3 regions of the Blautia aquisgranensis genome follow, and region 1 is predicted to be linked to each of the others. Evidence: riboswitches for the same ligand, from Rfam matches in the RefSeq annotation. Region 1 holds a riboswitch; each other region holds the start of a gene.
What was found. A riboswitch is a leader RNA that binds a small molecule or an ion and turns the genes downstream of it on or off. The one in region 1 is predicted to bind cobalamin.
Positions count from the first base shown of each region.

Region 2: it holds a riboswitch for cobalamin, as region 1 does, so the genes downstream of both, nikB (nickel ABC transporter permease) here and WMO28_RS12470 (sirohydrochlorin cobaltochelatase) in region 1, are expected to answer to the same signal.
Region 3: it holds a riboswitch for cobalamin, as region 1 does, so the genes downstream of both, WMO28_RS02155 (leucine-rich repeat domain-containing protein) here and WMO28_RS12470 (sirohydrochlorin cobaltochelatase) in region 1, are expected to answer to the same signal.

Region 1 is NZ_JBBMEJ010000015.1:60,373-68,259, reverse strand. Features, by position in the region: gene WMO28_RS12485 (GerMN domain-containing protein) at 1-197, shown strand, start outside; gene WMO28_RS12480 (DNA internalization-related competence protein ComEC/Rec2) at 222-2,501, shown strand; gene WMO28_RS12475 (NAD(P)/FAD-dependent oxidoreductase) at 2,607-3,986, shown strand; cobalamin riboswitch at 4,285-4,459, shown strand; gene WMO28_RS12470 (sirohydrochlorin cobaltochelatase) at 4,618-5,913, shown strand; gene WMO28_RS12465 (hypothetical protein) at 6,137-7,126, shown strand; gene WMO28_RS12460 (ABC transporter substrate-binding protein) at 7,123-7,887, shown strand, end outside.
Region 2 is NZ_JBBMEJ010000010.1:92,989-100,875, forward strand. Features, by position in the region: gene nikC (nickel transporter permease) at 1-677, opposite strand, end outside; gene nikB (nickel ABC transporter permease) at 678-1,616, opposite strand; cobalamin riboswitch at 1,806-1,992, opposite strand; gene WMO28_RS09725 (M14 family metallopeptidase) at 2,262-3,221, opposite strand; gene hisIE (bifunctional phosphoribosyl-AMP cyclohydrolase/phosphoribosyl-ATP diphosphatase HisIE) at 3,358-4,638, opposite strand; gene hisB (imidazoleglycerol-phosphate dehydratase HisB) at 4,654-5,241, opposite strand; gene hisD (histidinol dehydrogenase) at 5,241-6,551, opposite strand; gene hisG (ATP phosphoribosyltransferase) at 6,601-7,239, opposite strand; gene hisZ (ATP phosphoribosyltransferase regulatory subunit) at 7,239-7,887, opposite strand, start outside.
Region 3 is NZ_JBBMEJ010000002.1:34,947-42,833, reverse strand. Features, by position in the region: gene WMO28_RS02165 (amino acid carrier protein) at 1-307, shown strand, start outside; gene WMO28_RS02160 (LOG family protein) at 386-943, opposite strand; gene WMO28_RS02155 (leucine-rich repeat domain-containing protein) at 980-1,819, opposite strand; cobalamin riboswitch at 2,014-2,199, opposite strand; gene WMO28_RS02150 (Ig-like domain-containing protein) at 2,284-7,488, opposite strand; gene WMO28_RS02145 (sugar phosphate isomerase/epimerase family protein) at 7,827-7,887, opposite strand, start outside.

The DNA.
Region 1 (7,887 bases):
ATTATAACTCTGTATTTCAGGACTATGCTTTGAATATAGATGAGCAGATTCCAATTTATTCCGTGGTAAACACCCTGATCGCTGCTACAGGTGCTGACAAGGTGGAGATTTCCATTGAGGGAAACAAGGAAGTGACTTTCGGGAAAAATATGCAGCTATACAAATTTTATGAGTGGAACAAAAATTTAATTAAATAACAATCATAATATGGGAGGACACATATGAAAAAACGTCCATTGTGTCTTCTGTGTTTTCTGATGATGTTGTTTCTTGGCATGTCAGATCTGACGGGGATTCCTCTGGCTACGGGGAATCCCCTTCCTGATAATGTGCAGCGATGGATACAGGCACATCCCGCTTCCAGAATCTGCGGGGAGGTGGAGCGGTACGAAAACACAGAATTTTCCCAGTCTGTTTATCTGAAAAAAACATATCTTATTTATCAATCAAAAAAATTTCCAATTTATAACGTAAGAGTATTTCTGAATAATGAAGAAGAACTGAAAACAGGGATGAGCCTTTTTATAAAAGGAACACTGAAAAGAGTGGAGGCACCCACAAACCCGGGAGGTTTTAACAGCAGACAATACTACGCCTGCAGACATATTTACTATTTTATGAAAAAAGGCGTAATTCTGAAAAAAACAAAAAATTACTCCGGATACCGTCAGACGCTATCTGATATAAAAGAAGCATGTAAAAAGCGGCTGGAACTGGCTGCCGGAGAGAGTGCGCCGGTTTTTGAGGCGGTGGTGCTGGGAGATAAGACCAGTCTGGATCCGGAACTGCGTATGCGTTACCAGATGGCAGGAATCGTGCACATTCTTGCAATCAGCGGCCTGCATATCAGCATTCTGGGAATGGGCCTTTATAACCTTTTGAAACGAGTGGGACTTGGAATCTGGCCGGCAGGGATTTTTTCGCTGGTTATAATGTTGCAGTATGAAATGATGACAGGTGGAAGTGTTTCAGCTATGCGGGCAGTTACCATGTTTCTCATCGCCATGGGAGCCAGGATCACCGGGCGGATTTATGATCTGCCAAGTGCGCTTTCTATAACTGCCATGTTGATTCTGGCAGAGTCACCGTCCTATATCCGGGATAGTGGATTTCTTTTGTCCTTTGGGTGTGTGATGGGAATCTGCGTGGCGGCAGACCGGGTCTGTGCGCTGGCAGGGGCGAAACGAAAGCTTACGAGAGCGTTTTTTTCTTCTGCTGCGATTCAGCTTGTGACTTTGCCTGTGATGCTGAAATTTTTCGGGGAGATATCACTGGCAGGACTTGTTCTGAACCTTCTCATACTCCCAAGTGTGGGAGTAGTGCTGGCCGGCGGAGTGGCGGCTGTGCTTCTGGGATTTGTCAGTATTCCGGTGGCCAGGGTGGTAGTCGCACCGGCGAGAGCACTTTTGTTTCTTTATGAAAAGATTTGTGTCTGGGCGGGAAGCTCACGGTGGTGTACCTGGATCGGAGGGGAACCGAAGAGCTGGCAGATCATGATATATTATGGAATATTAGCCACAGTCCTGTTTATGGGACAGTATATAAAACAGCTGAAGCAGGATAAAAAAGAGCAGAAAAACGACAGGGGAAGGAAGTGGGGATTACGGCTTGCGGCTGTGCTGCTTTTGAGCGGCGGCTTTTTTGTAATAAGCCTTCCGGCATTTATTAATCTATCCGGCAATCTAAAGATCATCTGTCTGGATGTGGGACAGGGGGACGGAATTCTGATACAGACACCAGAGAACCGGCATTATCTTATTGATGGCGGCAGCAGCAGCCAGAAGGAGCTGGGAAGATACTGCCTGCTTCCTGCACTGAAAAATCAGGGAATCTCTTATCTGGACGGGATTTTTATCTCCCATACAGATCTGGACCATATCAGTGGCGTGCAGGAGCTTCTGGAATACATAGAAAAAGGACTCACCATAATCCGTGTGGGACATCTGATCCTGCCCGGCTGGAATGGCGGGAAACAGCAGCCGGAGGCGTGGAAGGAACTGGCCGGTGCAGCAGAACGTGCAGGTGTGAAGGTTGTGACTGCAAATGCAGGAGATAAGTTCCCCTCGGCGTCCATAAGCTTTTCAATTCTGTGGCCGGAAGCAGGAGCGGAAGGGAAGGATGTCAATGAGGAAGCTATGGTAATGGAGCTTATTTATGGCGATTTCGAAATGCTTTTTACAGGGGATATCGGAGAAGAAACGGAGAAAAAACTGTTATCCGAAGGCAGACTTAAGGATGTGGACTGTCTGAAAGTGGGACATCATGGCTCGCGGTATTCTTCCTCTGAGGCATTTCTTGCTGCTGTGAAACCGGAGATTTCCGTTATTTCATGTTCGTCTACGAATACCTATGGTCATCCTTCACCGGAAACTATACAACGTCTGGAAGCATGTGGCTCCCAGGTGGAATATACCATGAAAAACGGTGCGATCACACTGGAGACAGATGGAAAAAAGCTTCAGCTTTATGAAAATAATCCAAAACGTGAAAAAAACAAGTGACTTTTGGACAGACTTGTTGTAGAATAGTCAGGGTTTGTGCAAAAACGAAACAAGAATGCGGATGAACCTGTCCGCTTCACACACAAGACAAGGAGTTTTTTATTTATGAAATATGATGTACTTATCGTAGGTGCAGGTCCTGGAGGGATTTTTGCAGCCTATGAACTGATGAATAATGACCCGGAGAAAAAGATCGCGGTATTTGAAGCCGGTCATCCTCTGGAAAAAAGAAAATGCCCGATCGACGGTGAAAAAATAAAATCCTGCATCCACTGCAAGACCTGTGCGATCATGAAAGGCTTTGGTGGTGCCGGTGCTTTTTCCGATGGAAAATATAACATCACCAATCAGTTTGGCGGAACTCTGTATCAGCATATCGGCAAGGATACTGCCACAGAGCTGATGGAGTATGTAGATAAGCTGAACCTGATGCACGGCGGAGAGGGAACGAAGCTCTATTCCACAACAAACAGTGAGATCCGTAAGCTCTGTCTTCAGAACGGACTGCATCTTCTGGATGCTTCTGTCCGCCATCTTGGAACAGATATCAACTATGTGGTACTGCAGAATCTCTATGAGAAGATGAAGGAGCATGTAGATTTCTATTTTGATGCTTCTGTAGACAAGGTTGAGAAAACAGAGGACGGTTACGCAGTTCTTGTGAATGATCAGCGTTACGAGGGAACTTACTGTATCATTTCCGCAGGACGAAGCGGAAGTAAGTGGATGGAGTCCGTATGTACAGATCTTAAGATCCCGACACTTTCCAACCGTGTGGATATTGGTGTTCGTGTGGAGCTTCCGGCAGAGGTGTTCAGCCGCCTGACTGATGAGCTTTATGAGAGCAAGATCGTTTACCGTACCGAGAAATTCGAGGATATGGTACGTACCTTCTGTATGAATCCGCGAGGCGTTGTCGTTAATGAGAATACCAATGGAATCATCACAGTAAACGGACACAGCTACGAGGATCCGGCCAAACATACCAACAACACCAACTTTGCACTTCTTGTATCCAAGCATTTCTCAGAGCCGTTCCATGACAGTAACGGATATGGCGAGAGTATTGCCAGACTTTCCAATATGCTTGGTGGCGGTGTTATGGTTCAGCGTTTCGGAGATCTGATCCGTGGAAGACGAAGCACAAAAGCCCGTATCGAGGAGAGCTTTGTGACACCGACACTTTCCGCAACACCGGGAGATTTAAGTCTTGTAATGCCGAAACGTATCCTGGATGGAATCATCGAGATGATCTATGCGCTGGATAAGATCGCGCCGGGTACAGCAGACGACGATACACTGCTCTATGGTGTGGAGGTTAAATTCTATAACATGGAAGTTGAAATCGACGAAAATCTGGAGACCTGTCACAAGGGACTTTTCGTTATCGGAGACTGCAGCGGCGTGACCCATTCACTTTCCCATGCATCTGCCAGCGGAATTTATGTGGCCAGATATCTGAAACAGGAATATTTTGGTAAATAAATATAGTGGAATATAAAATCAGGAAAGAGCTTCTTCTTATGTATAGTTATATATGGGAAGGGGCTTTTTCTATTTGGAAATGAACTGCAGGTCTGGTTCTGAAAACAGGACAGGAAATGTAAACTATAAATAAAAAATATAATTTTAAATCAACTATATATTTTTCACATAAATAAAATATATAGTCAGATAATAACTGACAGATTCAAGGTAAAAGCTCCTAATAATCGGACAGTCGGCTTGACATTTATGTAATTTTGTGGTAAAAAAGAGACATCCAGATTAAATTGAATATGTGCAAATGTTATAGCGATAAGGTTGCATCAGATCTGATGCGTAAAAGAGAATCCGGTGGGAATCCGGAACGATACCGTCACTGTGAAAGGGGAGCTGTTTTTGAAACCACTGGGAGACCGGGAAGGAAAAGCAGCGCTGAACCAAGTCAGGAGAACTGCCTTATTGAGAGATCCTAGATTCGCGGTTTACGAATCTGTATTCTCCATAACAATACAGAACTTCTTTTTATGTATTGCGAAGAGAATCCTTTATGTAAGACAGGCGGCCGCGGAGAGCAGCCGTTTTTTGTATGTATCGCAGATCTGGAAAATACATGAAAAGAGGACGATAAGAAATGAAAAGAAAAACTATGTTAGCTCTGATGCTCGCAGTTTCCATGACATGTTCCATGGGTGCAGCTACAACAGCAATGGCAGCAGATGACTCCGCAACAGAGGAGAGTGCTGAGGACACTACAACAGAGACTTCTGATGCAGATAAAGAAGCAGCAGACAACGTAGCTTCCCTGATCGATAAGATTTATGTTCAGGAGAGAACTGATACAACAGATGAGGACTGCAAGGCAGCCAAGGAAGCATGGGATGCACTTACCGACGCACAGAAAGAGCTGGTAGAGGGAGAGAACGCTGATCCGGACTACTTCGGACGTGACACAGGTGATGCTTCCAAGGATGATCCACGTAACCAGGATGAGATCGGAGAGAACGAGCTTCTGGTAGTAAGCTTTGGTACATCCTTCAACGACAGCCGTGCAGAGGATGTCAAAGGAATCGAGGATGCCCTGGCAAAAGCATATCCGGACTGGTCTGTAAGAAGAGCTTTCACAGCACAGATCATCATCAACCATGTTGAGGCAAGAGACGGAGAGAATATTGATAACATGCAGCAGGCACTTGACCGTGCAGTGGCAAATGGTGTTAAGAATCTGGTTGTTCAGCCGACACATCTGATGCATGGCGCAGAGTATGATGAGATGACAGAAGCAATCAACGAATATAAAGATAAATTTGAGTCTGTAGCAATTGCAGAGCCAATGCTTGGTGAGGTTGGTGACGATACAACTGTGATCAACGATGATAAGAAAGCTGTTGCACAGGCTATCACAGATACAGCATGCAAGGAAGCTGGTTTCGACAGCATGGATGCAGCAGCAGAGGCTGGTACAGCATTTGTATTCATGGGACATGGTACTTCCCATACAGCCAATATTACATATGATCAGATGCAGACACAGATGGAAGACCTTGGACTCAAGAACGCTTTCATCGGTACTGTAGAGGGTAAGCCGGAAGATACCGCATGTGATAAGGTTATCGAGAAAGTTAAAGAGGCAGGATACAAGAACGTTGTTCTTCGTCCGCTGATGGTTGTTGCCGGTGACCATGCAAACAACGATATGGCCGGTGATGAGGAGGATTCCTGGAAGAGCCAGTTTACAGCATCCGGAGACTTCGACAAGGTAGACTGCCAGATCGAGGGTCTTGGAAGAATTGAAGCTGTTGAGCAGATCTATGTAGATCATACAAAAGCTGCAATCGATTCTCTTGGAAGCTCCGATGAGTCCGCAGACGCAGATGCTTCTGCAGAGTCTGACGCATCCGCAGATTCCGCTGAGGATTCCGCAGAATAAAAATATATATCTGATCTTCAGTCAGATAAAAATAGAAAATGAATGTAACTGCCCGGAAAGACTAGGAAGACTGTCTTCCGGGCAGATTGCTATTGAAAACAGCGGTTCAGGAGAGTACTGCATGAGACAGGAGCTTATGGAGTGCTTTCCTGAAATGCTGTATATACAAGAAAAATGCTTCATATTAAGAAAATGTTTTACATAAGGAAGGGAGAAACTAATTATGAAAAAACGTTATGTAAATTTGCTTCTTGCAATGGTAAGTGCATCTGCCATGATGCTTGCATCTGTGCCGGTAATGGCAAAAGATGATTCCGCAAAGACAGAATCCAGTGAAGATGCCAAGGCAGAGGACGAGAAGGAGACAGATACTGCCAAAGAAAGCACACTGGAGGATGGTACCTACCAGGCAGAATTTGATACAGACAGCAGTATGTTTCATGTAAACGAGGCAAATGACAAGAAGGGAACACTGACAGTAAAGGATGGAAAAATGACCATTCACGTAAGTCTGGTTTCCAAAAAGATCGTAAATCTTTTCCAGGGAACAGCAGAGGATGCCGAAAAGGACGGAGCCGAGATTATTGAGCCGACCACTGATACTGTGAAATACAGCGATGGTTATACAGAAGAGGTATATGGCTTTGACATCCCGGTACCGGCTATTGACGAGGAGTTTGATGTGGCAATCCTCGGTGAGAAGGGAAAATGGTACGACCATAAGGTCAGCGTCAAGAATCCGGAAAAGGATGATACAGCAGCAGAAGAGACAACGGAAGCATCTGATAAAAAAGAAGAAAAATCCGATGATGCGAAGGAAGACAAGAGCACAGACAGCAAGAAATCTGCTGAAAAATCCGACGGTAAGAAGCTGGAAGACCTGAAGCTTGAGGACGGAACTTATGAAACAGATGTAACACTTGCCGGCGGTTCAGGAAGAGCAACGGTAGAGTCTCCTGCAAAAATAGAGATTAAGGACAAGGAAGCCACAGCAACCATCATCTGGAGCAGCCCGAATTATGATTATATGATCGTTGACGGCGAGAAATACACACCGGTAAACAAAGACGGAAATTCCACATTTGAGATTCCGGTCACCGTTTTTGATGCAGAGATGGAAGTGACAGCAGATACCGTAGCCATGAGTACACCTCATGAGATCGACTACACGCTGACCTTTGATTCCACATCCATGAAAAAGGCAGAAAAATGAAAAAAATAATTAAATATCTGGTTCTGACAATGCTTCTTGTTCTGGGAATGACCGTGGGAGTGCAGGCCGCAGAGACAGAACATAAACCGACAGAGATTAAGGATCTTACTTTTGATCACAGCATGGAGCTTTCTTATGCAAAGGAATTCAATGTGGATTATTACGAGGGAGGTTACGCACTGATCACTATTGATCAGGAAGGACAGTTTCTGGTAGTTCCGGAAGGAAAAGAAGCACCGGAAGGCCTGCCTTCGGATATTGTAGTTCTGAAACAGCCGATCAGCAATATTTATATGGTTGCGACTTCTGCCATGGATCTTTTTCGTGCCATTGACGGAATCGACAGCATCCATCTCTCCGGAACGAAGGAGGATGGCTGGTATATCCAGGAAGCCAAAGATGCCATGAAGCAGAAGAAGATGATCTACGCAGGCAAATATAGCGCGCCGGATTATGAGCTGATCCTTAATGAAGGCTGCGACCTGGCAATCGAGTCAACCATGATTCATCACAATCCGGAGGTGGAAGAGAAGCTGGAACAGTTCGGAATTCCGGTTCTTGTGGAGCGTTCCAGTTACGAGAGCCATCCACTTGGAAGAACAGAGTGGATGAAGCTTTACGCCGTTCTCCTTGGAAAAGAAGACCTTGCAGAAAAAGCTTTCAAGGAACAGACAGACAAGTTGGATAAGGTCCTCACAGCGGACAAGACGGATAAGACCGTAGCGTTCTTTTACATCAATTCCACAGGTGCTGTGAATGTA
Region 2 (7,887 bases), on a different contig from region 1:
TCCGGTGTCGGTGCTGTTGCACCAAATCCCAGGAATGAAAGGGAAGCCAGCTCCAGCATCATGGTTCCGATATCTGCTGCCGCAGTTACCACCATCTGTGTAACCATGTTCGGAAGAACGTGAACAAGAAGAATTTTCCATGTTTTCGTTCCGTTTACAACTGCTGCCTCTATATAAAGACTCTTCTTGACTTTTAAAACCATACTTCTTGCAAGACGGGCATACTTTGTCCAGCTTACAGCCGCGATGGAGATAACGGCATTCACAAGGTTCGGTCCAAGCATACCGGCAATGGCGATAGCCAGTACAAGACCCGGGAAGGAGATCATCATATCTGCGATACGCATGATAACTGCGTCAACAACGCCGCCGAAATATCCGGCGATGACTCCTAAAAATGTACCGATCACAAAAATCACTGCAACCAGGCATAAGGTCATGATAAGAGAAGTTCTTGTTCCGAAGATAACACGGGACAGAAGATCTCGGCCAAGCTTATCTGTTCCAAAAGGATGTGCAGAGCTTGGTTCCTGCAGTGATTCGGTCATAACTGCATCCAGCGGATCATACGGGGCAAGCTGCGGAGCAAAAATCGCAACGCCGATCACCACAAGACCCAGAATAAAGAAAAGAGTAAACTGCTTATTTTCTTTAAATACTTGTAATACCTTTTTCAATTATCTATCCTCCTTAAGTCTTGGATCGAGATAAGTATAGGACAGATCCACAAGCAGGTTAATGCACATGTAGAGAATTGCGATCCACAGTACATAGCCCTGTACAAGAGGATAGTCTCTGCAGGAAATAGCTTTTACAGCCATATTTCCCATTCCAGGCCAGTTGTAAATGATCTCTACAACTGCAGTACCTCCAAGAAGACTTCCAAGGGAAAGTCCCAGAAGCGTTACCAGCGGAAGCATTACATTCGGAAGAACATGCTTCCAGAGAATCACACTTTCTTTGATTCCACGCATTCTGGCACCAGTTACATAATCCTGATGAAGTTCCTCAAGCACAGCACTTCTTACCTGACGGGTATATTTCGCAGACATGGCAAGTGCAAGAGTCAGCGCCGGAAGGATCATGGATTTAAAATCGGTACTTCCTCCTGCTACATTGATCCATCGAAGCTGCACACCAAAAATACTGAGAAGAATAAGTCCCAGCCAGAAGCTTGGTACGGATACTCCGACGAAAGTGATACCTCTTACAAAATAGTCCGGGAATTTATTCTGATATACAGCTGCCAGAATTCCCAGTGGTATGGAAATGATGACCATCATAAGAAGTGCCAGAAGCGACATCTTAAGTGTTGGCCAGAAACAGGATACCAGCTTATCTGTTACCGGCATTTTGAAAGAATAGGACTGTCCCATATCTCCTGTAACAACACCTTTCAGCCAGGAACCATACTGTACAAGAAACGGCTGGTCAAGACCAAGCTCATGTCTCGTTTGCTCCAGAAGCTCCGGTGTCGGAAGATTACCACACTCTGTCAGCATGATCTCCGCAGGATCACCAGGTGACAGGTAGGTCAGTCCAAATGTGAAAAAGCTGATTCCAAATAATACGATGATGATCTGGAGAAATCTTTTTCCTACTTGTTTCTTTGTCACGTTTTACTCCTTTCCTCATTTGTTGCGATTTTTAACACAGCCGTTCTGTCGAAAAGTAAGTATCAGATCAGTAAATATAGGGGACTCTAATATGCAGAATTTGCATGAAAAATTAAGAAATACGCACAAAAAAAGCCCGTGACGAAATAACGGGCACAAAAAGCATGCTTCCTATCTTCCGTAAGAATCATTCCTGGACAATTGCAAGCAGGTCTCCTGACTAAGGCTCCTTACCCTCAGACACCTTCCCGGCTCTATTACGCGCACCAGGCCAGTGGCATTCATCTGAGGATTCCCCATTACAGTGACGGGATCGTACCGGATTTACACCGGTTTCCCTATTAATCCTTGCGGAACTTGCAACGACTGATATGAAAAATCAGCAAATGCTATTAAATTACGGATTTATTATATTATAGAGAATGTTTCCTGTCTATAGAAAAATGTTAATTTTTTTTAAATCTTTTAACTTTTTCGTTGAATTTTCGGAAATATACCTATACCCTGTTGGGTATTTTACATAAAATACAGATACCCCATTATGTATATTGCACAAAATATCCTGTCTGAGCAAAAAAGCCTATGTTTAACTGCGTTCAATTCTCAACAGAATTTCAAAGTTAAACATAGGTTTTTGGGTTAAGATCAGGTCAAAGTTTCTGTGATCGCGGCATATGCGATCATTGGACCGTCCTCGATAATATTTAAACTTGCTGTCTGATAAAGTACTACTCCATTCTCAGTAGCAATGGAAGTATAAAGAATGTTTCCATGATAATCTCTCAGCTCTCCTAAATCTTCTCCCTTGAAGAAATATTCACCCGGCTTCTTGGACGGATACCAGCATCCGGTATACGGCGCATATTCGTAAACAACATTCTCAAGAAGCATCTGACGATAATGTTTCAGACCGTGACATTTTTTTCCCTGAAGGTGAAGCACCAGATGGCGTACATCCCGCTTATCCTGTTCCACCTCTTCCCAGGTCCAATAGCTCTGCCCGCCACGTTCAATGAGAATACTAGGGATTCCAAGAGAAGCTGCGTAATTGTAAGCACCACCTGTCGCAGTTGTAGAGCGAACTACATATTTCACGCCAATGTGTCTTGCCATATGGAGGGAAGCATCTGCTGTTTCATCATCCACAACACCTACATAATATACATATGGATGCAGCTGTTCATATCCGTCACCACTGTGAAGATCAATATAATAATCTGTTATAGAAAAAAGCTTCGTTACCATTGTATGGGCGATACGGTCAGCAGCTGTTCCGTTCGGGTCTCCCGGGAATACACGGTTCAGATTCTTGCCATCCTCGTAAACCATACTCATGGTCCTGTGCTCAAATCCGCTGACATTGACAAGAGGAATCACGATCACATTTCCCTTCAGATCCTCTGGCTGAAACTCTTTAGCCAGTTCCATGGCAGCCTGAATTCCTACGTATTCCGCACTATGTACACCTGCTGTGATCAGAATCGTCGGTCCATCCTCCACTCCGCAGATCACAGTTGCCGGCATGCTCATGCCACCTCCTGTGATTTTGATCTCACCCTGTGCTTTCTCTCCCTTTTCTATCACCCAGTCATCAATTTTGATCATTGGCCGTTTTCCTTTCTTTTATCTCTGTATTTCCGCACTCATTTTGAGTAAGTATATCATGCCTAACCGAACTTGTACATGAAAACCTTCCAGAATTTCTCTGAATTCGCGAAAATACTTTTAAAAGGAACATTTTTTATCTCTTGGAAAGCTCACTGGTAATGTCTTCCCAGCTGACGCCCTTTTCTACCATAAGAACCATCATATGATAAAGAAAATCCGAAATCTCATATTTTACTTCTTCTTTATCCGGATTCTTAGCCGCAATGACGATCTCTGTGCATTCCTCTCCGACTTTTTTGAGGATCTTATCGATTCCCTTGTCAAAAAGATAACTCGTATAGGAACCTTCCTTCGGATTTTCCCTTCGGTCTGCGATCACATCGTATACCTTCTGGAATACATGAAGAGGATTGGTATCATTGTATTCCTTCTGCACCAGAGGCTTAAAGAAGCAGGTACGGTTTCCGGTATGGCAGGCAGCACCAATCTGATCCACCTTTGCAAGGATGGTGTCATTATCACAGTCAATAGTCAGAGATTTCACATACTGTACATGCCCGGAGGTCAGTCCCTTTGTCCAGAGTTCATTCCTGCTGCGGCTCCAGTAGGTCATTTTCCCAAGCTTCAGTGTGGTATTGAAAGCCAGCTCATTCATGTACGCCAGCATCAGTACTTCATCTGTCCGGTAATCCTGAACAATGACCGGAACCATTCCAGCACTGTTCAGCTTGAAGTCTGACCATGCAATATTACTTTTAAAGGTATTGACCGGGATTCCTGCTTTCTCACAGCTTTCTTTCAGTGCATGGAGATCAACTTCCATGCTGCTCACATATGCACCGCAGAGTCCGGAAACGGCCAGATCTTCCAGAAGCTTCATGATCTTATCGTTGGAGCTTTCATCTGTATGAAGAATAATCGGTATATTTGAGATCGCTGCAATTTCTCCCTGCAGTGTATCCAGTGCCAGGATACGGTCTGCATATTCTTCGATCAGCTGTTGATTCTCTGTGAATTCTTTAAAATCTGAAATGCTGATCACCATACGGTCTTTTCCGAAACGTCTGGATACCTCTTCCAGAAGTTCAATATTGCTTTCTTTTGAAAAATTCAGAACAACCCGGGCACATCCTGCATAGATCAGTTTCTTTACATCTTCCACACGTTTGATATTTCCGGCTGCGATCACTGGAATCTCCGCACTTTTACAGATATCACGGATTTTTCCGATGGCACGATCATGCTCTGCATCTGCCGAAGAAAAGTCAAAGACAAGAAGCTCATCTGCTCCGTTATCCCTGTAAAACTTTGCAAGGGTCTCTACATCACCGTCGCCGAAAAGATTTCTCTGTCCAAATCCTGTCACTGCCTTCTCAGAGTGAAGATACAGGCAGGGAATCAACTGTTTATTCATAACCTCTCCTTTGTATCAGAGACTTCCCTTTGTGGAAAGTACATCTGTGATTCGGGAATCATACTGTGTAGCCGCATCAAGAGCCTTTGCAAAGCTCTTAAACATAGCCTCTGCCACATGATGGCTGTTTCCGCCGGACAGAACCTTGATATGAAGGTTCATAGCAGCAGAGTAAGATACCGCATAGAAGAATTCTTTTACCATCTCCGTTGCCATATCTCCCATCTTCTCTGTGGAAAATTCAGCATCCCATCCAAGATACGGTCTGCCGGAAAGGTCTACCGCACAAAGTACCAGTACCTCATCCATAGGAAGAATACAGCTGCCGTAACGTTTAATACCTTTTTTATCGCCCACAGCTTCCCGGATCGCATTTCCAAGAACAATACCTGTATCCTCTATGGTATGATGATCGTCCACATGCAGATCTCCGTTAACTTTCAGATCAAGATCATAAAGGCCATGGCGGGTAAAACCATCCAGCATGTGATCGAAAAATCCGATTCCTGTCTCAATGTCAGAAGTTCCGGTTCCGTCAATATTTAATTTCAGCCTGATCTGGGTTTCTTTTGTATTTCTCTCAATCAATGCTTCTCTTGGCATCAGTCGTTCTCCTTATCCTCGTCCTCGAAACGAACAGCAATGGAATTCGCATGTGCAGTCAGCTGCTCAGATGTGGCAAACTGAACAATATCCTTGTGAATCTTTTTCAGTGCTTCTCTGGAATAGTATACAATGCTGGACTTTTTAATAAAATCATCTACAGAAAGTGCGGAGAAAAATTTCGCAGTTCCGTTGGTCGGAAGTACATGGTTCGGTCCTGCAAAGTAATCTCCCAGCGGTTCAGAGCTGTACTGACCGATAAAAATAGCACCTGCATTCCGTACCTTCATCATATCCTCAAATGGATTCTTCGTAACAATCTCCATATGCTCAGAAGCGATCTCATTGGCAGCCTCGATCGCCTCATCCATATCCTCTGCGATCAGGATATAGCCAAAATTCTCCAGAGATTTCTCAATGATCGCTTTTCGGGAAAGCTTCTCCACGAAGCCTTTTACTTCTGCATCTACCTGATCTGCAAATTCCTCACTTGTGGTGATCAGGATCGCTGATGCCATCTCATCATGCTCAGCCTGGGAAAGAAGATCCGCTGCAATATAATGCGGATTTGCTGTCTCATCTGCAAGAACCAGAATCTCACTTGGACCTGCAATGGAATCAATGCTTACGTGACCGTAAACTGCTTTTTTTGCCAGGGCAACAAAAATATTTCCCGGACCTACGATCTTATCAACTTTCTGAATGCTCTCCGTTCCATATGCAAGCGCACCGATTGCCTGTGCACCTCCGACCTTGTAGATCTCATCTGCACCAGCCTCATTGGCAGCTACCAGTGTACTTGGATTCACTTTGCCGTCTTTTCCAGGAGGTGTTGTCATGACGATCCGGTCAACACCTGCCACTTTGGCCGGTACGATGTTCATCAGAACAGAAGATGGATACACTGCTTTTCCACCCGGAACATAAACACCAACCCGGTTCAGTGCTGTTACCTTCTGTCCAAGCATGGTTCCGTCTGTTGTGCTTGTAAACCAGCTGTTCTGAAGCTGTTTCTCATGGAAGCTCCGGATATTGACAAGTGCCTTGCGGATCACATCGATCAGGGATGGATCAACCAGAGTATAAGCCTCATCGATCTCCTCCTGTGTGACACGGATCGTTTCTTTTGTTACTTCAACTTTATCAAACTCTTTTGTATACTCAAAGAGTGCTGCATCTCCCTCGGCTCTTACCTTTGTGAGGATATCAGCTACTGCATCTTCAAATTTGCCGTAATTATTCGGACTTCTCTTTAAAAGATTCTCCAGAATATCTTTTGTGGATTCTTTGGTCAGTTTTACCTTACGCATAATAAATCTCTGCCTTCTTTCTGTATTTGATCCTCCGTATGATAGGAGATTATTTTACCACATTTCGAAGCTCTGTGATCAGCTTGCGGATACGCTCATCTTCCATCTTCATGCTCACCTGGTTGACTACCATGCGTGCAGACAGCGGGCAGACCTCTTCCAGAACCTTCAGACCATTTTCACGAAGCGTACTTCCTGTTTCCACGATATCCACGATCACCTCGGAAAGCCCTACGATAGGCGCCAGCTCAATGGAACCGTTCAGCTTGATGATCTCAACAGTCTGGTGCTTTTTATTATAGAAATAATCTTTGGCAATGTTCGGATATTTGGTTGCCACACGGATCAGCTGATTGTTGTTAAGAACCTCTCTTGCACTCTCCGGTCCGCATACACACATGCGGCAGGCTCCGAATCCAAGATCCATGACCTCGTAAAGTTTACGTCCTTCCTCCAAGATCGTATCTTTACCTACAATACCGATATCTGCTGCACCATACTCAACATAGGTTGGTACATCCGGTCCTTTTGCAAGGAAAAATTTCAGTTTCAGTTCCTCGTTGGTAAAAATAAGCTTACGGGAATCCTTGTCGCGCATCTCTTCACATGTGATTCCGATCTTCTCAAACATATCCAGTGTCTTATTAGCCAGACGCCCTTTTGTGAGGGCAAATGTAAGATATCTCATCAGTCCTGCTCCTCCTTTGCCTGGCGTAATGCCACATTTTTCCCTTCGCTTCGAAGCTTCATTGCTTCTTCGATGGCTTCCTTCAGTTCATCTTTTCCATATGTGATCACGACGGTTTTGCCTTCAGCCGGAACAGAAATCTTCTGTCTGGAAAGCGCAAGCATCAGGTTATCCACCACAATAGCAAAACCGATAGAAGAAGCCGGTTTACCGAAATGCTTCATCAGCTCATTGTAACGACCACCTTTGATCAGAGGTTCGCCGGTTCCATATGTATAAGCCTGGAAAATAATTCCTGTATAATAGCGGAATTTACTGAGCATACCGAAATCAAAAGCAATATATTTCTCGCAGCCATAAATCTTCAGTATCTCATAGATTTCTTCCAGACGCTTGACAGCTGCCAGTGCCTCCGGATTGGTGGTAAGCTTTCTGGCCTTTTCAAGAACCTCAGCGGAACCAAACATCTGTGGAAGCTCTGCAAAAACTTCGGAAAGGCTCTCACCTAAATTCTGTCCCTTAAGAAGCTCCTCCACACCAAAATAATTCTTCTGTGAGATCAGTTCACGAAGATGTTCTTCCATCTCCGGTTCCAGATCAGCCTCAGCAAGAAGAGACTTGTAATAGTCTACCTGTCCCACACTGACC
Region 3 (7,887 bases), on a different contig from region 1:
CTTCTCACTGATGCTGTGTCTGGTATTCTTCGCATTCACAACCATTCTCGGATGGGATTATTACGGTGAAAGATGTCTGGAATACCTGTTCAACAGAAACAAAGCCGCAGTTACAACATACCGCTGGCTGTACATCATCTGCGTATTCATCGGACCATATATGACTGTAGCAGCAGTATGGAACATCGCAGATATCTTCAATGCCCTGATGGCATTCCCGAACCTGATTGCTCTTCTTGCCCTGAGCGGTGTGGTCGTAAAGGAAACAAAAAATTTCTTCAAGAGACATAAAAACTACGAATTCTGATAAAAAAAGACGCAGCTTTTACATTTTTGCCGTGTAAAAGCTGCGTCTTTCTTTTCGGAACCACTGTCGCTTTTGAACTTACAGTTTCCCACCGTAATTCTTATAATTCTCAATATAATCCAGGATCTCCTCCGGATTCTTCATAAACCTGCAAAGTCCCACAACATCCCGTGACATAAATTTCTCAGCTGCCGTATATTCCAGCAGTTCTCTCATACTGTCATAATAGCCTTCGATGTTATAGAGAACGATCGGACGATCGATCCGCCCCAGACTCTTTAATGTCAGGATCTCAAAAAATTCCTCATATGTACCGATTCCTCCGGGTACCACGATCGTAGCATCGGAACGGCTTTCCAGGAGATGTTTTCTCTCTCTCATGGTTTCCGTAAAAATAAACTCCGTACAGTGCTGATACAGCACTCCCGGCTGGTCAAAAAATTTCGGCGAGATTCCAAGGATATAGCCTTTTTCATGGGAAACTCCCCGGGCAGCTGCACCCATCAGGCCAGTCTCACCTCCGCCAAACACAAGCCCGTGACCTCTTTTTGCCATCAGTCGTCCAAGCTCTTCTGTCTTTTCATAATAGATTTTTTTGAGCTCCTCACTGGATGCTCCGTATATGCAGATATTCATGATTTCTTCTCCTCTTTTTTCCAAAATGACACCATCTCAGAAATATTTTACCTCAAATCCATTCTTCCTACAATAGTCATCCACCCTGGTATCTTTTTTACATAAAATCTTTGTTCCTCTGTTGATGATCCACTCTCCAAGAACCTCCGGATCTCCGGAAAATTCTACTGTTTTCAACATACTGCATCCATGAAACGCCCATTTTTCCACAGTTTCCACACTTTGAGGAATTCTGACGTATTCCAGTTCTTTGCATTTCAAAAAAGCACTCTCTCCTATAAAATGCAGATTCTCCGGAAGTTTCAGGTTTTTCAGACCAGTCTGATAAAAAGCTTTTTCTTCTATTTTTTCCACAGACTTCGGTATCTCTATTTCTGACAGCTCTATACATCTGTAAAAGCTCTGTCTTCCAATCTCTCTTACAGTTTCCGGCAGAATAATCTGCGAAAGCTCCCTGCATTCCATAAATGTTTCTTCCGGAATTCTGAAAATCTTTAAATTGTCATCAAAAGAAACCTGCTGTAATCTTTTGCATCCGGAAAAAATCCCTTTTCCCATGCGTTCAACTGTTTTTGAAATCTGAAATTTTCTCAGATTTACGCAACCGGAAAATGCTCCGTTTTTTATTTTTTTCAGTTTTTGCGTATCTACCGTTCTTAGTCTCGTACACCCCGAAAAACTTTCCTTCCCGATTTCTCTTACACAGTCTGAAAAAACTGCCTCCTTGATCCGAATGTTATTTTTCAGTGCCTCATCACCAATCTTTGTATATGGCCATGTGATAACGAGCCGTCTGTCTCCATGCTTATCTGCACAGCCTCTCAGAAATGTTTTTTCTTCATCCTTCTGTAACCGCCACACCAGTGTTTTCTGCATTTTTTACCTCTCAAATAAAAAAACAGGTGCAATATCCCGAAAGATATCGCACCCGTATTATAATCATGTTTTTCTCAAACAATACCATCTGCTACCGCAATATCTCTGAATCCGGAAGCTGTTTTCTCTCCGTAACCCGAAAAAAGGTTCACAAAATAAAACAATCTCCCACTCCATTTATCATTGCGTGTAATAACTGGTAGCAGCTTTAAGCAGGTATCCTGGCTTATGTAATCACGGTCTTTCTCCTTCTCATACAAAATATGTACAATGGATGCAGAAAACCTAAACAAATACAGTAGCACGACTGCCTGGGATTCTAACCCTGTTCCCTCTTGGCTCTGTCGATATAACAGAGAACTTAAAACCGGTAATTGTTGAATTACTTTTCCATATTTAACTGTGCCGAAATTATAACATAATTCTCTTACCGTGGCAATCCTGTATTGACGCAGCCGGATTATTTATTTTACTGTCACCTTGCATTTATAAACTGCTTTTCCTGATTTTACAGTAATAACTGCCGTTCCTTTTTTAAGTCCTTTAATTACTCCTTTAGCATTTACGTAAACAACTTTTTTATTGGAAGAAGTGTATGTGATCTTCTCAGCAGAAGTAATTGGTTTACGTACAGGTTTTAATGTATCCGTTTTTCCTTTTTTCAGAGTAATACTGGATTTCAGGCCTGTAATGGCTGTTGTTCTTACAGTTCCTTTCTGTACGATTACTTTTACTTTTGCTGTCTTTTTACTTGCCAGTGTTACAGTAATATAAGCTGTACCTGTCTTTTTCTGTGCAGTGATCACACCTTTGTTATTTACTTTGACAATAGCTGTATTGCCTGATTTCCAGGATTTTACAGAATCTCCTTTTGCCAGTCCGCTTACTTTCACTTTGTTTGTGGATTTTCCCGGATTCAGCCTGATCTCATATGCATTAAGCTTAATTGTTGCTTTCAGCTTGCTTCCTGAGCTTTTCGTCTCCTTTTTGCCGCATACAGAACAGGTTCTTGTAATCTGTTTTGCTGCAAAGACCGTAGCTGCTTTTGTTGTCTTCCAGGAGCTCCATTTATGAGTCACATGTGCTGCCTTCTGCACAACTACTTTTACTTTTGCTGTTGTCTGACTTGCCAGAGTTACGGTAACATAGGCTGTTCCTGTCTTCTTCTGTGCAGTGATCACACCCTTGTTATCTACTTTCACAATAGCTGTATCACTTGATTTCCAGGATTTTACGGAATCTCCTTTTGCCAGTCCGCTTACTTTTACCTTATCTGTGGACTTTCCTGAAACCAGTTTAATTTCATATGTACTGAGCTTAATCGTTGCTTTCAGCTTGCTTCCTGAGTTTTTCATTTCTGTTTTACCGCATACAGAACAGGTTCTTGTGATCTGTTTTGCAGCAAATACTGTAGCCTCTTTCGTTGTCTTCCAGGAACTCCATTTATGATCTGCAAGTGCTGTAGATTCTGTCTTTTTCTCGCCACACCAGGTACAGGTAAATGTTTTACTTCCTTTTTCCTTACATGTGGACTGCTTTGTAACCACACCTGTATTCCAGCTGTGTTTTGTATGCTCTCCTTTATCCTTAAGATCCCAGTAAGCTGTCTTTTTATTTACAAAACGACTGTACGCATCCAGAGCCTGAAGAGCCTGTACCGTAGACATTTCACTGGATTTCGTCATGGACATGGAATGTGAAAAACCATTGTCACTCTGAATATAGCCGGTCAGATTGGTGATCAGATTCATATTTACAGTTCCAAAATCACCGCTCAACGGATCAATTCCCATAGATGTCAGAGCAAGAAGCACCTGGGCAGTACTTTCTGAAGTTCCATATCCGAAGTCATCACCCATTGTATTTTTCAAATAGGTAAGTGCCTGATCGGAGATTTTTTTTGCTGCTGTATTATGATTTCTGTAAACAGAAAGTGCCTGAAGAGCCATTGCTGTAATATCAGAGCTTCCACCTCTCGCATCGGAAAGACCGATTCCTCCACTTGCTGAATTCTGGAACTTTGCAAGTTCCGCTATAATAGCACCGCGATTCCATTTTGCACCGGAAGGTATCTGAATATCTGCCGCATCCAGTGCAATCAGTGCATAGATCAGTTCATTGGATCCGTTTTTCAGCTTCGGTGAATTATATATCATCTCTGCCAGATTAACACCATTTACATTTGTGATGTCTTTTCCCATGGAAGTTAAAGCAAGTGCTACGCGCTCAATATCCGTAGGTTTCTGGTCTGCGCTCCAGGTTTTTACTGTCTCGCATACAGAGTTATAATATGCATCCAGTTTATCCTGTGCGATCGTCTTTCCGCTACGCGCAAGTGCATATACAGCCCACTCATCTCCATATTTGTAGCCTTTTGTTTCATGAATATCTGCAAGGTATGACGCTGCCTTTTCGATTCCTTCTGAAGCAAGTTTTGTATTATCGGTATCCTGTCCGTCACCTTTTGTTACTGTGATCTTAATTGTCACCGGTTTCGGAGAATTTGTCTGATCCACCGGTGTACCGGTTGCTGTTACTGTGCCTTCTCCAATTCCTGTAATTCTGTAATCGGTTCCGATAAAGTAGCTGTTTGTATCCGGTGCACCATCCTCACGTTTCCAGTAGCCACTTGTTTTCTTTGTGATAACTGCGACACCTTTTTTATCAAATGTCCATTTCATGGACGGATCTGTCACGTTATACCCCTGCTCAGAGAGCTCTCCCACAAAGCTGAGATCAATATCCTGACTCTCTCCTGCTTTTACCGTAACTTCTGTTACAGGTGAAGAAACAGCTGTCAGCGGATTTTTATATACATACTCAACTTCTGAGCTTCCTGTTACAGTACGGGTCTTTCCTGTTTCCGGATCTGTATCTTTAATTTCTGCTGTATAGGTTACTTTTCCGGCCTGCTTGGGAACAAATACCTTAGATCCGTTGCTGTAATATCCAATGGTATCATCACTGCTTTTAATCGTCCAGTCGGAAGCAAAGCTTGCGTTTTCCGGAGTCACTACCGCACTTCCCGGAATCGGATTGAAAGCCACTCTTCCGTCCTCTTCCTGGCCGTCACTGTTTGCGTTTCTTCCGTGGATCACCTGCTGTCCGGACATTCCCACAACAATGGATTCTACCGGCACATAGGTAGATGTCAGGGAAACTGTGGCGGAAATTTCCGGCTGTGCTTTGGAGCTTACCGCGATGGAAGAAGTTCCCGGTTTCACAAATGTGAAAGAGCTGTAGCTTTCTTCATTTTTGATCAGGGTTTCATCAGCTGCTTTGTAACGGAAACTGGAGAAAGCCATATCACTGAATTCTTCTTCTCCCTCATATCTTCCCTGTACCTGAATCTTCTTTGTTTCGGAACCGGCTACCGTATAATTTCCGTTTGTTACATCCTGACCGTCAATGAGAAGACGGACTGCGTCGATTTTTTTCGTTGTTGCAATCACGGAAGCATACGCCACAATCTCACTGGAACCGTCGCTGTTGATCTGTGTTGCTGTAATAACGGCCTTTCCTTTTTTATAAACAAAAAGCTCTCCGTCACTTAAACTCATCGCCATACATCCGGCTGGTTTCATCTCTGTACAGTTCCACTCCAGGGAACTTCCCTCCGGTGCCTGATAGTCTTTCAGGCTGAAAGTTCCTGCGATCTGGTATGAGTTTACCTGATCAGGAGAAACCTGAATACGGGAATCGGTCAAAGTCTCTTTTTCACTTCCGTCAAAAGAAGTAAACTCTACCTGATATTTGCTTTCCCCCGGAAGCTCCGGCCAGACCTCAGTGTCCGGTTTATAGGACTGGTTTTCTCCGAAATATGGGAATCCATCACTGCTCTGTCCCCATTTTGACCCACTGTCGCCACGGCCGTTGTTTAACAACTCCACAAGATCCAGAGTTTTCATTTCGGATTCTTCTCTGGACATGGAATTTACAAGAACTCCCTCCGGCACGGATGGCATGGTAAGGGTATCAAGCCAGTAGCAGTTTTTCACCAGACCAGCTCCGTTTACATCTTCATACTGGGCAAATAATGCTCCGCTTGGGCTCTCGCCAAAAGCAATACTGTTTGCGATCACACCACCGGATAATTTCTTTGCAAAACCGCAGGCATCACTTCCGGAGATCTCAACGGAACAGTTCAGAACTGCGCCTTTGATACTTCCGCCAAGAACGCCTGTATTTTCCCAGACATTACCGATTGTTCCCTTAAAAGCAATATTCTGAACAACACCGCTTTCCCCGACTCTGCTAAACAGCCCCTGGGAATCTTTAAACGTAACGGTATGTCCCTGTCCGTCCAGAACACCGTTAAATTCACAGAAATTCATATAATTTTCATCCAGAGTGATATCATTATCCAGAACATAATACTGTCCCTCTGTTCCGTCCCAGATATTTCCAATCTGATCTGCGGAAGTGATATGGGTAACTGTCACGCCTTCCGGAATTTTTACCGGTGTTACCGGTTTCTGTTTTTTCAGTGCGCTGATGGCATCACTGAGATTTTTTGCTGCCTCGTTTACTTCTGCCTGAGAAGCAGTCCCTGCTTCCAGCATTTCTTTTGCCTTAGCCAGCGCATCGGAAACTGTTTTCCAACTGGATTCTGTATAATCTGACTCTGTAAGCTTTTCCGCAGATTCTATGGAAGCTTTCAGTCCATCCCAGTTCACCTCTGCCGGAGCCGGTGTTCCCTCTGAAAGTACAGGAAGCCCGTTATTTCTTCCGTCAGAAGGCAGTACCCAGTAAAAGCCTGTAGTCGGAAGATCCGTATTCAGGATATCCACATTGGCTTTGATCTGATCTGCTGTCATCTTTTTCTTGCTGTCTTCGGAAATGTTATCTGTTCTTCCCATACCAACTGTAGACATTCCGGCAGTCCACAGCGCATGGCTGATCTTATACGCACCACCGTTGGTAGCCGCGATTCCGCCTCCGAACATATCGGTGTTTCCTGCAAAATAACAGTTTGCCACAGTTCCCTGAAGGCTTCCCACAAATCCGCCGATGGTGTCCATATAGTCGCTTGCAGCCTGAGAAGATGCTGTAGAATAACAGTTCTGGATCGTTCCCGTTACTGTATTTGCCACACTTCCCTGTCCGTCGCTTAAACTCAGTGTACTGCTTCCTGCAACACCGAGGTTCTGAATCGCTCCGGATACCTGATCTGCAAGAGGTTTATCCGCAAGGGTGATCACATGGCCTTTTCCATCCAGGGTACCAGCGATGGAACTGATCTGCTGTCCTGCTTCCAGTGTGATATCCGCTGCCAGTTCGTAAGTCTCACCGGCCGGAATTCCGTCAACAGGAATATCAGCGGCTGTATTTATCACATGAGAATCGCTCTGTGTCTCCACACTTTCAGCTTCTGCTGTTTCTGTGGCATCTCCTGAAGAAAACTCTACTGTCTCTTCTTCCTGTCCGGCAGAAAAATCATCCTCACTACTGTCTGCCCCATCCTCTTCTGTCACAATATCTTCTGTGCTGTTTTCCTCTGCATTACTTTCTTCGTCTGCAGGATAAAGCTCTTCTGCTGTACTTTCTTCTGCGGCCTGGTCTGAAAACATATCTGCTGCCTGTATCGGAGCAGTTCCACCAAGCATAAGTGCCATCGACAACGACACACTCAGAGCTTTTTTTCCATACCCTTTTTTAGTTTTTTTCATCCTTTTTCCTTTCCTTTTTTGCACAAAAAAAGTCCTCCCACCGAAGTGAGAGAACTGTTTCTGCTGTTTGTTAGTTATATTTAATTTTCAGCTGAATATTCCAGACAATCTATTCCCTCTGCGGAAACCATATCAGTAAATATACGATATCTACTGAGCTTGCTGATGATATGGCGGAAACATGATTCAGACCTCTCGCTGTAATCTTCCTTTAAGAACTGAAACCGACAGTTCACCTTATCTGAAATATGCAGTTGTTCTATTGATCATTCTAACAGTTCGATAATTTTATGTCAAGTCATGAACACCTTTTCATCGCCGAAATCAGAGTCTTTTTGTTACCCGGAAACAATATTTTTTAATACATGAAAGGTTCGCGACACATCTTCTTTTGTGCAG